4 regions of the Streptomyces sp. RLB3-17 genome follow, and region 3 is predicted to be linked to each of the others. Evidence: riboswitches for the same ligand, from Rfam matches in the RefSeq annotation. Region 3 holds a riboswitch; each other region holds the start of a gene.

Region 1 (3,314 bases), 3.2 Mb from region 3:
CGCGCTTTCCCAAACGTCTGCCCGCCGCCGTCCAGCAGGACAACGGGCGCGGCATGGTGATCATCCGCTGGCTGACCGCCGAATGCGGCGGCAGACTCGTCGTCCGGCCCACCCGCGAGGGCGGCAAAACGGTCGCCATCGAGCTGCCCTGGACGGTGCCGGCCCAGCCGGTGACGGCCGGCGGCCCACAAGAGCCTTGAGGAGTGGCTCAGTTGTCGTGTCCGCCCCGTCCGGCGCCTCGCGGCGGGGCCCGGAAGGCCTCGGCCGTCGGCGCCGACCGGCCCCCGGTCCGACGGACGACGGAGATCGTACGGCGCGGATCTCCCGGTCACAGTGACCGCGCCCCCACCGGAGCCGCCGCCGTCCAGCCCACCCTCTCCGGCACGACCGCGCCGTCCGGCCGGTCGGCCGGCGTCAGCCGGGACGAACCGCTCGCCGCGGCAGGGGTCCGTCACCCACGTGGTCGACCCGAAGGCGCCGATCTCCTTCCTCAGCCGGCTGCCGCGGTTCGTGCCCGCGGGGAGTCGGACGGTGAGCGTGCTCACGGTTCTCGGTCCGGTGCTTCTTTCGGAGCCGTCGCTCCGCTGACGACGGCACGGTGCACCAGGCCGGGCAGGAGGCCCCACAGCGCCACACAGACGAGCAGGGTGCCCGCGCCCGAGGCGATCCCGGCGGCGCGTCCCAGCGCCACGTCCACGACGAGCAGCACCGATCCCGTCAGCGCCAGCATGAGCACGCCCATCCCGACCGTGGCAAGGACGGAGGAGACCCGCACGATGGTCGGCTTCGCGCCCTGCCGGAAGAGCGACCTGTGCAGCGCGGCCGGCGCCGTGAAGAGCGCGGCGGCCAGCACGGCCAGCAGGAGGGTGGTGACGTACGTGGCGCGCTGCACCGTGTCGAGGGACGGGAAGCGCGGGGTGAACGCCAGCGTCAGCAGGAACGCGAAGAGGATCTGCACACCGGTCTGCGTGACGCGCAGCTCCTGGAGCAGTTCGCCGAAGTTGCGATCGGCGCGCTCGAGGGGCGTCTCGTTCCGCTCCTCGGAGGAAGGTCGCTCAGCCATGCTGAACGATTAACCGGTTCGTCCGCTTTTCACGCCCGGGGGTGGAACCCCGAGGGGGTGCCGTCCGGCGGCACCCCCTCGGGCAGGTCAGCTGACCCGGCCGTACCAGACGCTCTTCGTCCAGATCTTCTGCAACTTCACGACCTCCCCTGTCTTCGGGGAGTGCCAGATCTTTCCCTTCCCGGCGTAGATGCCGACGTGGTACACGTTCCGGCCCGAGTGGAAGAACACCAGGTCTCCGGCCTTGCGGTGGGACGCGGAGATGTGGTGCGTCTTGTTGTACTGCGCCGCGGCCGTACGAGGCAGCGTCTTGCCCGCCTTCTTGTACGAGTAGAGCGTGAGCCCGGAGCAGTCGAAGCGGCGTGGCCCGGCGGCGCCGTACTGGTACGGGGAGCCCTTCTTGGAAGCCGCGACCTGAAGTGCCTTCGTCGCCAACGTGGCCGCTTCGGCGTCGGATGCGACGCCTGGAACCACGAGGCTGCCGCCCACGGCGGCGAGGGTGAGCGCCGAGGCCGTACCGGCCCGGGTCCACAGCGACGGGACACGATTGAGCGCAGTCATGCGCAACCCTTCGTCAGCCGCCTGTGAAGGATGACCTGTCGGATTCGGGCTGGCGAAGTAGCCCGGCCGCTTGCGCGGCTTCACCCCAAGGACCGCCCGGATCTCTCCGGCGACCCGTCTTGCTGGGTCCTCCACTCCTGCCGATGCACTTCTGTCGACCGGTCATCCGGGCAGCGGCAGGACTCGGCGTCCGCCCGGACCGCCCCGCCGCTGTGGCGGGGGCTTGTCGTCGGAAGGGATCTTCACGCATAGCGGTCGGAAAATCCGAGCGGAACCGGCGATTTGTGGGGTTACTCACCACTCACCCGTTCGGGTGGACCACCCTCTGTTCGGGCGATGTTGGGGACGCCGACGACGCGCCCACCAGCACCGGAGCGTCTCATTCCGCCTCTGGGCTACGCGCGTTGTGCAACTTTTTCGGTTCCCCGAAGGGGCCTGCGACTACTCCATCAGGGGGTACGCCATCTGGTCCGTTTGAACCCCGGGCCGGACGCCCCGCCGACTCGGCGCGCACGGCGACCCGGGGTGCGGATGTGTCAATTGTCGGCGTCGGGGGGCAGGGTGACGCGGGCCGCCCGCCGCTCACCGTCGAGGACGCGCAGGGCCTGCGCCAACGTCGGCGCGTGCACCTCGCTCTCGCCGCGCTGGTGCATCAGCGCGAGGGCGTCCCGCAGCTCGGTGGCCTTGGCGACCAGCGCCTGGGCGGCACGCAGACCACGGTAGGTGTCTCCGGGCCTGGCCGGGTTGATACGGCCCAACAGGTCGACCACGTCGAGGTAACGGTCGATCAGCTCGGCCTCGGCTCGTGTCAGTGCGGGCAGCGGGGGCAGTTCGGGCACCATCGGCGGATCACCTCGCGTCGGGTGTGGCGTTCCTCGCACCGGGCGCGGTGCGCGAGGTCTTGCGGCTGGGGATGATCCCGTCCACCAGTCCGTACGCCAACGCGGCCTGAGCGTCCAGGATCTTGTCCCGCTCGATGTCGGCGGCGACCTGTTCAGGACTCTGCCCCGTGTGCCGTACGAGCATGTCCTCCAGCAGCCTCCGAGTGCGCATCAACTCCTCGGCCTGGAGGGCCAGATCGCTCGCCTGTCCCTGTACCGGCTCGGGAAGTGACGGCTGGTGGATCAGCACCCGGGCCCCCGGCAGCGCGAACCGCTTGCCCGGCGCGCCGCCGGCCAGCAGCACGGCGGCGGCCGACGCGGCCTGCCCCAGGCAGGTGGTCTCCACGTCGCAGCTGACGAACTGCATCGTGTCGTAGATCGCCGTCATCGCACTGAACGAGCCGCCGGGGGAGTTGATGTACAGCGCGATGTCCTGGTCCGGCGCCAGGTATTCGAGGTGCATGAACTGCGCCATCACGTCGTTCGCCGAGGTGTCGTCGATCGGCGTCCCGAGGAACACGATCCGCTCGTCGAGCAGCTTCGAGTACGGATCCAGGGTCCGGTGCCCCGTGCTCGTCCGCTCGGTGAACTCGGGCAGGACATGACGGGCGGACGGTTCATTCATGGCACGCGCCTCCTGTGAAGGGTTCTGTAAAAAATGTACAGGACGTACAGAGCGGCGGAAGGGTGCTCGGCTGACAGCGAAAATCCCCGTGCGCCGCCGGTGGAGAGGGTCGCCTGATCGTGGGAACGGAACGATTTCGGTGGAGCTGAACGAGATCGTCCGCTCTGTGGGGGTGCCGGGGGCC
Region 2 (3,314 bases), 1.0 Mb from region 3:
GCCGAGAGTACGACCGTTGCTCGACGAACTCGGCGGCGCGGGGCTGGCGGTGTGCGGGCAGGGGGCGCAGCTGTACGACGCGGCGGCGGACCGCCTGCTGTGGTCGGTGACCCTGGACAGGGAACTCGCGGAGACCGCGCTCGGCAAGATCGAGGCGGAGGTCGGGCTGCTCTACGCCGCGGTGGACCAGGACGGCGTGGACGGGCTGACGCTCATCGAGCCGGGGTACGTGATGCCGCATCCGACGCTTCCGGCGGTACGGGTGCATCACCGCGACGACCTGTGGACGGAGCCGATCAGCAAGGTGTTGCTCCGTCACCCGTCGCTGTCCGACGACGAGTTGGCCTCGGCCGCCCGGGGTGTGGTGGGCTCGCTGGCCACCGTCACCATGTCGGGGCCGGGGACCGTCGAACTCCAGCCATGCGGCGTGACCAAGGCGACCGGTCTGGCGCTCGCCGCCGCCCACCTCGGTCTCACTCCCGCCGGCACCATCGCCTTCGGCGACATGCCCAACGACATCCCCATGTTCGACTGGGCCGCCCGGGGGGTCGCCATGGCCAACGCCCATCCGGAGCTGAAGGCGGTGGCCGACGAGGTGACGCTGTCGAACGAGGACGACGGGATCGCGGTGGTGCTGGAGCGGCTGTTCCCGTGCCGGTCGGATCGGTTCCGGGAGTCCGGAGAGCCCGGTGGGTCCCGGCAGCTCTCCGAGTCGCTCCGACCTCATCAGCCGTATCAGCCGCATCAGCCCCGGCAGTCGTACGAGCCCTACCGGCTCAGCCAGCCCCACAGTCCTGTCAGTAGGGGCCGTTGACGTTGTCGATCGAGCCGTACTTCGCCGCCGCGTAGTTGCAGGCCGCCGTGATGTTCGCGACCGGGTCGTAGATGTTCATCGACGTGCCCGGCACGTGGTAGGCCTTGAACGTCGGGTCGATGACCTGGAGCAGGCCCTTGGAGGGGATGCCGGCCTTGGCGTTGGAGTCCCAGTTGTTGATGGCCATGGGGTTTCCGGAGGACTCGCGCATGACGTTGCGGTGGATGCCGTTGTAGCTGCCGGGGATCTTGGCGCGGGCCATGATGTCCAGCGAGTGCTTGATCCATCCGTCGAGGTTGTTCGCGTACGTCTTCGAGGTGGTGGGCGCCGTCTTCGCCTTGGCGGGGATTTGGACGGTTTTGGTGCCCACGGTCAGGGTGAGGCCCGGACGGAGCGTCGTCGGGTCGGGGCCTATGACCGCGCGGTTGGCGGCGTACAGCTTCGCCGCGCCGCCGCTCTTGGGGTACTTCCGCGCGATCTTGGCCAGGGTGTCGCCCGCGGTCACCTTGTACGTGATGAGCTGGACATCGGTGGTGGTGGCGGTGGCGGCCTGTGCGCAGGTCGCCGCCGCGAGCGGAAGGGCGAGTGCGACTCCGCCCATTCCCGCGGCGAGGATGCCCCGAGTGAGCATGCCGTGGATCTTGAAGCTGCGGTGCTTGCCTCGTGCGGACATGGCGAATTCCTCTCCGGCGCCTGCGAGGTGAGCTGTCGGGTTCGGGCGGGAGCTGCCCGGCCGCACGGTGTGTGCGACTTCACCCCTAGCCGTTCCGGTGTCCGGATCGGCGGCTTACCTGGGTCCCCCGCTCCTGCCGTGCGTGTGTGTGGGTGGCTGGGATATTCCGGTCGGCGGCAGGATTGGGCGGTCCGTCCGGATCGACGTGAACGTATGCGAGAGCACATGTCCGGAACAAGCCCTCATTTCCCGGTGTAGATCGCTTTCACCTGTGCAATAAGGGGGAGAAAATGCCCGATTAATCCGGAACGTGACGCTCAACTTGCCTTATGCAAAGGGGGAGTCGTCAAGAGGGGATAAAGGGCCCACTTCGCATGGGAGTGACCCAATTCACTCGACCAAGCAGAAATAAAGCGGCACTGGCGGCAAATCGGACATACGGCTTCGAGTGTCCAGGCCGTTGAGCCCGTAGGCGGAGCCGGGCGTACCTCCCACACGGGCAGGTCCGTGTCGGGGTCGTCGTCGGGGAGCCGGCCGGCGTGGGGCTTGAAGTAGAGGCCGTGGGCCCAGTATTCGGGGAGTTCGTGGCACATCAGGTCCGGGTGGGCCCCGAACTACCGCCCCGCGTAAGCCCTGTTGATCCTCGCCACCGCCTCGGCCCGGGGAATCCCGAAACGCGTGACCATCTCGTCGGTCGTCTCGGCGGTCATCTCGTGGAAGTGCGCGAGCATCCCCTCGTCCAGGGCCATCAGGAACTCATCGGTCCGCGCCATGCTCCTCAGGGGTTGCCCATGCCGCCGCCGGGTCCCCAGTCCGGCGGCGTCCGGGGGATTCTTCTCTCCCACGTCCGATGGAAGACCACCTCGTTGCCGTCCTTGCAGATCAGCTCGTTCGAGGTGATGAACTCCCGCGCGTCGCAGCTGAGTTCGGAGCGTGTCTCGACCCGGGCGTCCCAGGGCAGCTCCGGGCGGTGCAGACGGATCGACCTCGTCGAGCGGGTACGGGCGGAGAGCGGGTCCGACTCGTCGATGGTGTACGTGTCCCGGGCGTCCTCCGTGCATTCCAGGCCGTCAGGGTGGACACGGGTGCCGTCCTGGCGAGGGTCGACCTCCAGACGCCACTCGCCCCTCGCCACGTCACGGGCGACCAGGCGTTCGGGGCGGGGCTCGTCAAGGGTGGCCGCGGACGTCACTCCCAGGGGTTCGGACTGCTCCGGCTCCTCGAAGGTGATCCTCGGGTCCGACTCCCTTGCTCGCACCGGAAGTTCGAGGGAACTGCCCGCCGGGTCCAGGACGAGCCCCGCCGCCGAGCCCGGCTGGGGCCAGATCCACGGCCAGTAGGCGGAGGACAGGGAGAGCCGGATGCGGTGGCCGGACGGGAACGCGTAGCCGGTGGCGGTCAGGTCGAAAACCACGTCCTCCGTAGAGCCCGGTTTCCAGGAGACCGCCTGGTCGGGGCCGTAGCGCGCTGACAGGTTCAGGGCACCCCGGGTCACCAGCGTCGAGGAACCGTCGGCGGCGACGTCGCACACCCTGGCGATCACCTGGCCCCAGGGGGAGTGGGACGTCAGACGGAGGCGGACCCTGGGGCGCCCCAGGATCCAGGTCTCCCCCGGGACCTCGAACTCGAAGCAGACCGATCTCGCGTCCTCCTCCCGCTGGTTCGGCGGCAGGTCCGCGTCGTTCCCGACGGGGCGGAAACGGCCCGCGTCCACGCCCGTGTGCTGAGGGGAGCGCACCAGCACCGGTGCGCCCCGCAGCGCGTACGCGATCGGGGTCACGGAGGGGGAGGGCCAGGCGGTGTCGCCCACCCAGTGGCCGGGGAGGG
Region 3 (3,314 bases):
CGGGGACCCCGTGCCCGATCCGGGGCTGGGGGACGAACCGGTGCCCAGCCCGGCCGAGGCGGACCGGCGCCGGATCTCCTGCGCGCGCAGCCTCGTCCGGGTGCTGCCCGCGCTGCTCATCCTGGTCGGCGCGTTCTACGACTACTTCACCCCGATGGCCTTCACCGCGGGCCCCCTCTTCACGGCCGCGCCGCTCGTGGCCGCCCCGCTCTTCTCGCTGCGCGGCACCGTGCTCACCGGCATCGCGGCGCTCGTCGCGGTGCTCACGATCCACATCCGGCTCGGCATCGTCTTCAAGGTGGACGCGCTCACGGAGGTCGCCACCGTGGCGACCGTCGGCGTGCTGGCCGTGCTCATCAACATCCTCGTCCGCCGCACCGACGAACGACTCGCCTCGGCCCACCAGATCGCCGAGGCGGCCCAGCGTGCCGTCCTGCCGGAACCCGACCAGCGGATCGGCGGCCTCGACGTCGCGGCGCGCTACGAGGCCGCGCAGGCGGGCGCGTTCATCGGCGGCGACCTGTACGCGGTGCAGGACTCCCCGCACGGCGTACGGCTGGTGGTGGGCGACGTACGCGGGAAGGGCATGGACGCGGTGGCCGCCGTCGCGGTGGTCATCGGGGCGTTCCGGGAGGCGGCCGAGCAGGAGGCCACGCCGGAGGCGGTCGCGCAGCGGCTGGAGCGGGCGCTGGCCCGCGAGGGCACCCGGCGCGAGGGCCTCGACGCCTTCGAGGGGTTCACCACCGCCGTCCTCGCGGAGATCACGCACGAGGGCGGCCTCGTCAGGATCGTCAACCGCGGCCACCCGCCGCCGTTGCTGCTGCACGCGGACGGAACGCTGGTCACGCTCGTCGCCGCGAACCCCGCACTGCCGCTCGGCATGGGCGAGTTGGGCAGCTGGCCGGACCGTGCCGAGGAGACGGAGTTCCCGCACGGGGCCACGCTCCTCTTCCACACGGACGGCCTGTCCGAGGCCCGCGACGCGCAGGGGCGCTTCTACGATCCGGCCGCGCGCCTGGCCGGACGGACCTTCCCCGGACCCGACGCCCTGCTGGCCACGCTCGTCGAGGAGGTCCGACGGCACACGGGCGGCGCCCTGACGGACGACATGGCACTGCTCGCCGTACGGCGGCCGTAGCCACGGAAGGGCGCGTTCTTGATCGATGTCACGAGGGGTGATCGGTCGATGCCCCTCCGCATAACAACTGACACACCGTCAAATAACCGCCAGGTAGGGAGGCGCGGCCAACTCGCCCGATTTCCGTCGGTCATGGGCGGTAAGTCCCGGCCAAAAGTGGTTAATGATCAGTACGAACAGCTTGGAATCCGGTACCCGCGTCTATTAACGTTCGATAACGCAGCGCGGTCGTCCCAGCCGTCACAAGAGTCGGCTCCGTGCGCACGCGCCGAATCCCGCAAGGGAACCGGGGAACCACCAACTTGGGGTGAATCGAGCGTCTTTCACGGTGGAGACACCGTGGGTTGACGCGCGTAGGAGACCTTCCTGCTCCGAACCCGTCAGCTAACCCGGTAGGCGAGAAGGAAGGAAAGGAGCACGCCCACGTGGCGTCCAACCGGCCTGCCCAGCCCACTTCGTTCCCGCCGAACGACACCCAGACTTTCGGCTACGCCTACGGCAAGGACGAGGGCCCCTGGGAGGAGTGGAACCCCACCGAGGATTCCATCCGTCCCCTCCGCGGCCGGCACCGCGTCTCCAAGCAGCGCGGCGGAGGACTCGCCCGCAGCTCCACGGTCCTGGGCGTCGGCGTCATCGCCGCCGTCGGCGCGGGCGGCATGGCCACCGCGGCGCCCGGCAAGCCGCCGGTCTCCATCTCGCTGCCCGACTTCTCCTCGGTCACCGCATCGGCCAAGGCGCTGATATCCGACGGCGGTTCCAGCACGCCGAAGGGCTCCGCCACCCCGCTCACCAGCGCCGGTGTGACCAGCGCTGACGCCGCGCAGGGCAACACGGATGCGGGCGAGGCGCTGCGCGCCCGCATCATCCAGCAGGCCGAGTCGCAGCAGGACCAGATCGACAAGGCGGCCCAGGCCGCCGCCGAGTCCGCCGCCGCGAAGAAGGCGGTCGCGCTGGCCGCCAAGCAGAAGGACGACGCCGAGGCCAAGGTCGCCGCCGCGAAGAAGAAGGCGGACGAGGACGCCAAGCAGAAGGCCGAGGCCGCGCGCCTCGCCGAGCTCGCCAAGAGCTTCTCGCTGCCGACCTCCTCGTACACCCTGACCTCCCGCTTCGGCGACGCCGGTTCCATGTGGTCCTCCGGCTACCACACCGGCCTCGACTTCGCGGCCCCCACCGGCACGCTGATCAAGGCCATCCACAGCGGCACGATCACGGAGGCGGGCTGGGCCGGCTCGTACGGCTACCGCACCATCCTCACCCTCGACGACGGCACGGAGCTGTGGTTCTGCCACCAGTCCTCCATCAGCGTCAGCGTGGGACAGAAGGTGGCCACCGGTGACGTCATCGGGCGCGTGGGCGCGACCGGCAACGTGACCGGGCCGCATCTCCACCTGGAGGTTCACCCGGGCGGCGGCAGCGCGATCGACCCGATGGCGTGGCTGCAGAGCAAGGGCCTGAACCCCTGATCGTTCCCAGGGGCCGTATACGGAATATGGCAATCCGGTACGGCTGTTGAAATAAGGCATGACTTCTCTACGCAAGCTCGGCTCCTCCGACCTCGAGGTCTTCCCGCTCTCCCTCGGCGGCAACGTCTTCGGCTGGACCGCCGACGAGGCGCAGTCCTTCGCCGTGCTCGACGCGTACACGGCCGGGGGCGGCAACTTCGTCGACACCGCCGACGGCTACTCCGCGTGGATCGCCGGCCACACGGGCGGTGAGTCGGAGACGATCATCGGCAAGTGGTTCGCCGCGCGGGGCAACCGCTCCGACGTCGTCCTCGCCACCAAGGTCAGTACCCACCCCGAGTACAAGGGCCTGTCCCCGGCGAACATCAAGGCCGCCGCCGACGCCTCGCTGCGCCGCCTCGGCACGGACTACATCGACCTCTACTACACCCACTTCGACGACACCTCGGTGCCGGTCGAGGAGATCATCGGCGCGCTCGACGAACTGGTCCGGGCCGGCAAGGTCCGGGAGATCGCCGCCTCCAACATCTCCGCCGAGCGGCTCGCGGAGTCCGTGGAGTTCTCCGACCGCGAGGGCCTCGCGCGCTACGTCGCCCTCCAGCCCCACTACAACCTCGTCTCGCGCGACACCTACGAGGGCCCGCTCCAGGAGGTCGCCTCCCGGACCGGCCTGGCCGCCGTCCCGTACTTCGCGCTCGCGTCCGGATTCCTCA
Region 4 (3,314 bases), 620 kb from region 3:
TTCATCATCGGAACGGGCAGCAGGTGCGCGTTCGGGCCGCCCAGGTAGCGGAAGAGGGGGAGGTCGGACGCCTCGGAGGCGGCGTGCGCGACAGCGAGCGAGACGCCGAGGATGGCGTTGGCGCCGAGCGAGCCCTTGTTGTCGGTGGCGTCCAGGTCGAACATCGCCTGGTCGATCAGGCGCTGCTCGGTGGCGTCGTAACCGACGAGCTCCGGGCCGATCTGCTCGATGACGGCGAGGACGGCCTTCTCGACACCCTTGCCGCCGTAACGGTTGGGGTCACCGTCACGCAGCTCGATGGCCTCGAAGGCGCCCGTGGAGGCGCCGGACGGAACGGCGGCACGACCGGTGCTGCCGTCGTCGAGGCCGACCTCGACCTCGACCGTGGGGTTGCCTCGGGAGTCCAGGATTTCCCGGGCTACGACGACGTCGATGGACGGCACGAGCATCTCCTTCTGGGATGTGACGCGGGTACGCGGAGCCTGTGATGGCTTCGCGACATGAGCCTAACCGCCCCGGGGGGATCGGCCAGCCGGTCGCCCACCCCTTGGGCAGAACTGAACGTACACATTGTTCCAGAACGGAACAAAAACGGGTACGGAAATCTGGGTACGAAGCGCTCGGTACGAAACGCTCGGCACGAACTGCCGGATACGAAAAACCCCGCTCCGGTGCGTACGGGGGAACACGCACCGGAGCGGGGAGCCCGTGGGGACGGGGGTGACCCTCACCGGGGCCTCCAGTGTGGAGACCCCTTTTATGAGAGACCTGTCATTCAGCTGGGGTGAAGCTGCCGATCATCAGCTGAGGTGCAGCCGCTGACCCGGGTAGATGACGTCGGCGTCGTCGACGATGTCCTTGTTCAGCTTGAACAGCTGCTGCCAGCCGCCCTTGACCTTCTTCTTCTCGGCGATCGAGCTGAGGCTGTCGCCCTTGACGACCTTGTACTCGCCGTCGCCCTTCTTGACCTTCTTGCCGGTCGGGGTGGAGACGGTCTTCTCGGCGGCCGGGCGGGACGCCGAACGGGAGGCCGCGGTGTCCGTCGAGCGGGTGGTGGCGCTGGTGCTCGGCGAGCTGTTCGACGAGGAGCCGTTCGAGGAGGACGAGGTCGACGGGGCGCTCGCACCGCCGGTGTACGCGGCGCTCGACAGGCCCGTGCCACAGGTCGGCCAGGCGCCCTTGCCCTGCGCGGCGAGGACCTTCTCGCCGACGGTGATCTGCTGGGACTTGGAGGCCTGGTTGGCGGTCGCGGCGTACGCGGTGCCGCCGTACGCGGCCCAGGTGGAGGCCGAGAACTGCAGACCGCCGTAGTAGCCGTTGCCGGTGTTGATGGACCAGTTCCCGCCGGACTCGCACTGGGCGACGGCGTCCCACTCGGAAGTGGTGGCGGCGGAGGCGTTGCCGGCCGCCATCAGCGGAGCGGCGATGGCGACACCGGTGACACCGGCGAGCGTGGCGACACGAGTGGCCTTGGACGGACGGCGGTGCTTGCCCTTGCTGGAAAACAGCATGGAGAGATCCCCTCACCGACGCCTGCGAGGTGAGCTGTCGGGTTCGGGCGGGTGAGTGCCCGGCCGTGCGCGCTGAGCGCTCGGCTTCACCCCAAGCCGCTCCCGGTCAACTACCGGGCGCGGCGCCTACCTTGGTTCCCCCGCTCCTGCCTACGGCGCTGACGCGTCGACTGTTCCCGTACGGCCGTTGGCAGGATTCGGCGTTGACGACCGTCGGGGCCCGCTGTGGCGAGCGGTGACGACCGTAAGCAGTCGATCGGCTGAATTCCAAAGACGATCAGGGCCTTTGAGATCCATCTCTCACTCGCGCCAAACCGGACATTACACGGCGAACCATGACGCGAACTGCCCCTACTTTTCGCCCGATTCAGTACCAACTGCAAGGCTCTGACCGGGAAGGATGAGGTTCGGGTCGACGCCGACCGTCTTCTTGTTCGCGTCGTACAGCTCGGCCCATCCGCCTTGGAGGTCAAGGGCGTCCGCGATGGTCCAGAGATTGTCTCCGGCGCGCACGACGTAGGAGCCGTCGACGACATCGCGGGAGACGCCCGCGCCGCGCGAGGCGTGCCGCCCGGAGGAGTCGTCGCCACGGCCGTCCACGGCGCTGTCGGTGGTGTTCTCGGCCGCGGTACCGCCGCGGTGGCGCCCCGCACCGGTCGTCGCGTTCTCGGACGTACCGGAAGAGTCGCCGCCCTGGCCGGAGTTGCCCGAGTTGCCGCTCTTCGTCGTTTCCGTGCCGGAGCCGCCCACCCCCTGGGCGTCGCCGCCGGTGTCGGCCTTCGTCGTGTTCCCGGCGGCGTTCCCGGTCGCCTTCGACGACGAACCGGACGAAGACGAGCCGGACGAAGACGAATCGGACTTCGAGCCGGAAGAGGTGGGCGGAGTCGAATTCGCAGACGAACCGGACGAACCGGTTGAATCCGATGTACTGGACGAGTCGTTCGCCACGCCCGTGTCGACCAGGATGTCGCCCGAGTTCTTGCTCAGCCCGGAGAGCGGTCCGCAGGTCGGCCAGGGGGTGAGGCCCTGGTCGTCGAGGAGCTTCTCGGCGATGGCTATCTGCTGCGAGCGGCTGGCCTCGTCGGCGCTCGACGCGTAGGTGAGGCCGCCGTACTTCTCCCAGTCCGCCTGGCTGATCTGGAGCCCGCCGTAATACCCGTTGCCGCTGTCGGCACTCCACTGGCCGGCGCTCTCGCACTCGGCGACCCGGTCCCACGTGGTGCCGTCGGCCGCGCTCGCGCTGGTGGCACCGAGCAACGGGATCGCGATGGCGGATCCGGTCACTCCTGCCGCGACGATGAGGGCCGGGGCCTGACGGGGGCGACGATGGCGGCCGTTCCCGGAGAGCATGCGGAAGCCTTTCACGTGACAGCAGGTGACTACGCGACGTGTGAGTCGCGTTGACGAGTGAACGTATCCGCACCCGATCACTTGTCACAAGTCGATGCAGCGTAGATCACGTGAAGATCACAGAGTTGAGTGCGTGTCAGGTTTGAACGCCCGCAGGTGTATGGTCGCCCGCTATCGCGCGGCCGGTACCGGAGGCGTGAACTCCACTGGAAGCGTGCGCAATCCACGCATAATGAGCCCGCCGCGCCAGCGCAAATCGGCCGAATCTCCCGCGAGTTGAAGGTCGGGGAGACGGGTGAGGAGGGTGGCGAGCGCGGTCTGGCCCTCCAGGCGGGCGAGCGGGGCGCCGAGGCAGTAGTGGATGCCGTGCCCGTAGCCGAGGTGTTGGTTGTCACGGCGGGAGAGGTCGAGCGTGTCCGGCCGTTCGAACCGCGCGGGGTCACGGTCCGCAGC

Evidence for each region. Region 3 has a riboswitch for cyclic di-AMP ahead of FNV62_RS25190 (M23 family metallopeptidase). Riboswitches for the same ligand answer to the same signal wherever they lie in the genome.
Region 1: another riboswitch for cyclic di-AMP. It lies ahead of FNV62_RS11045 (C40 family peptidase); the one in region 3 lies ahead of FNV62_RS25190 (M23 family metallopeptidase).
Region 2: another riboswitch for cyclic di-AMP. It lies ahead of FNV62_RS29820 (transglycosylase SLT domain-containing protein); the one in region 3 lies ahead of FNV62_RS25190 (M23 family metallopeptidase).
Region 4: another riboswitch for cyclic di-AMP. It lies ahead of FNV62_RS22420 (transglycosylase family protein); the one in region 3 lies ahead of FNV62_RS25190 (M23 family metallopeptidase).

The regions. Positions count from the first base shown of each region.
Region 1 is NZ_CP041610.2:2,349,958-2,353,271, reverse strand. Features, by position in the region: gene FNV62_RS11055 (ATP-binding protein) at 1-200, shown strand, start outside; gene FNV62_RS11050 (DUF6328 family protein) at 542-1,063, opposite strand; gene FNV62_RS11045 (C40 family peptidase) at 1,151-1,624, opposite strand; cyclic di-AMP (ydaO/yuaA leader) riboswitch at 1,628-1,813, opposite strand; gene FNV62_RS11040 (hypothetical protein) at 2,161-2,466, opposite strand; gene FNV62_RS11035 (ATP-dependent Clp protease proteolytic subunit) at 2,474-3,130, opposite strand.
Region 2 is NZ_CP041610.2:6,573,607-6,576,920, forward strand. Features, by position in the region: partial or broken gene FNV62_RS29815 (HAD family hydrolase) at 1-652, shown strand, start outside; gene FNV62_RS29820 (transglycosylase SLT domain-containing protein) at 798-1,487, opposite strand; cyclic di-AMP (ydaO/yuaA leader) riboswitch at 1,492-1,652, opposite strand; gene FNV62_RS55875 (hypothetical protein) at 2,102-2,260, opposite strand; gene FNV62_RS29830 (CocE/NonD family hydrolase) at 2,266-3,314, opposite strand, start outside.
Region 3 is NZ_CP041610.2:5,557,781-5,561,094, reverse strand. Features, by position in the region: gene FNV62_RS25195 (PP2C family protein-serine/threonine phosphatase) at 1-1,138, shown strand, start outside; cyclic di-AMP (ydaO/yuaA leader) riboswitch at 1,395-1,552, shown strand; gene FNV62_RS25190 (M23 family metallopeptidase) at 1,564-2,601, shown strand; gene FNV62_RS25185 (aldo/keto reductase) at 2,660-3,314, shown strand, end outside.
Region 4 is NZ_CP041610.2:4,934,847-4,938,160, forward strand. Features, by position in the region: gene eno (phosphopyruvate hydratase) at 1-449, opposite strand, end outside; gene FNV62_RS22420 (transglycosylase family protein) at 801-1,511, opposite strand; cyclic di-AMP (ydaO/yuaA leader) riboswitch at 1,516-1,724, opposite strand; gene FNV62_RS22425 (transglycosylase family protein) at 1,863-2,861, opposite strand; gene FNV62_RS22430 (cytochrome P450 family protein) at 3,033-3,314, opposite strand, start outside.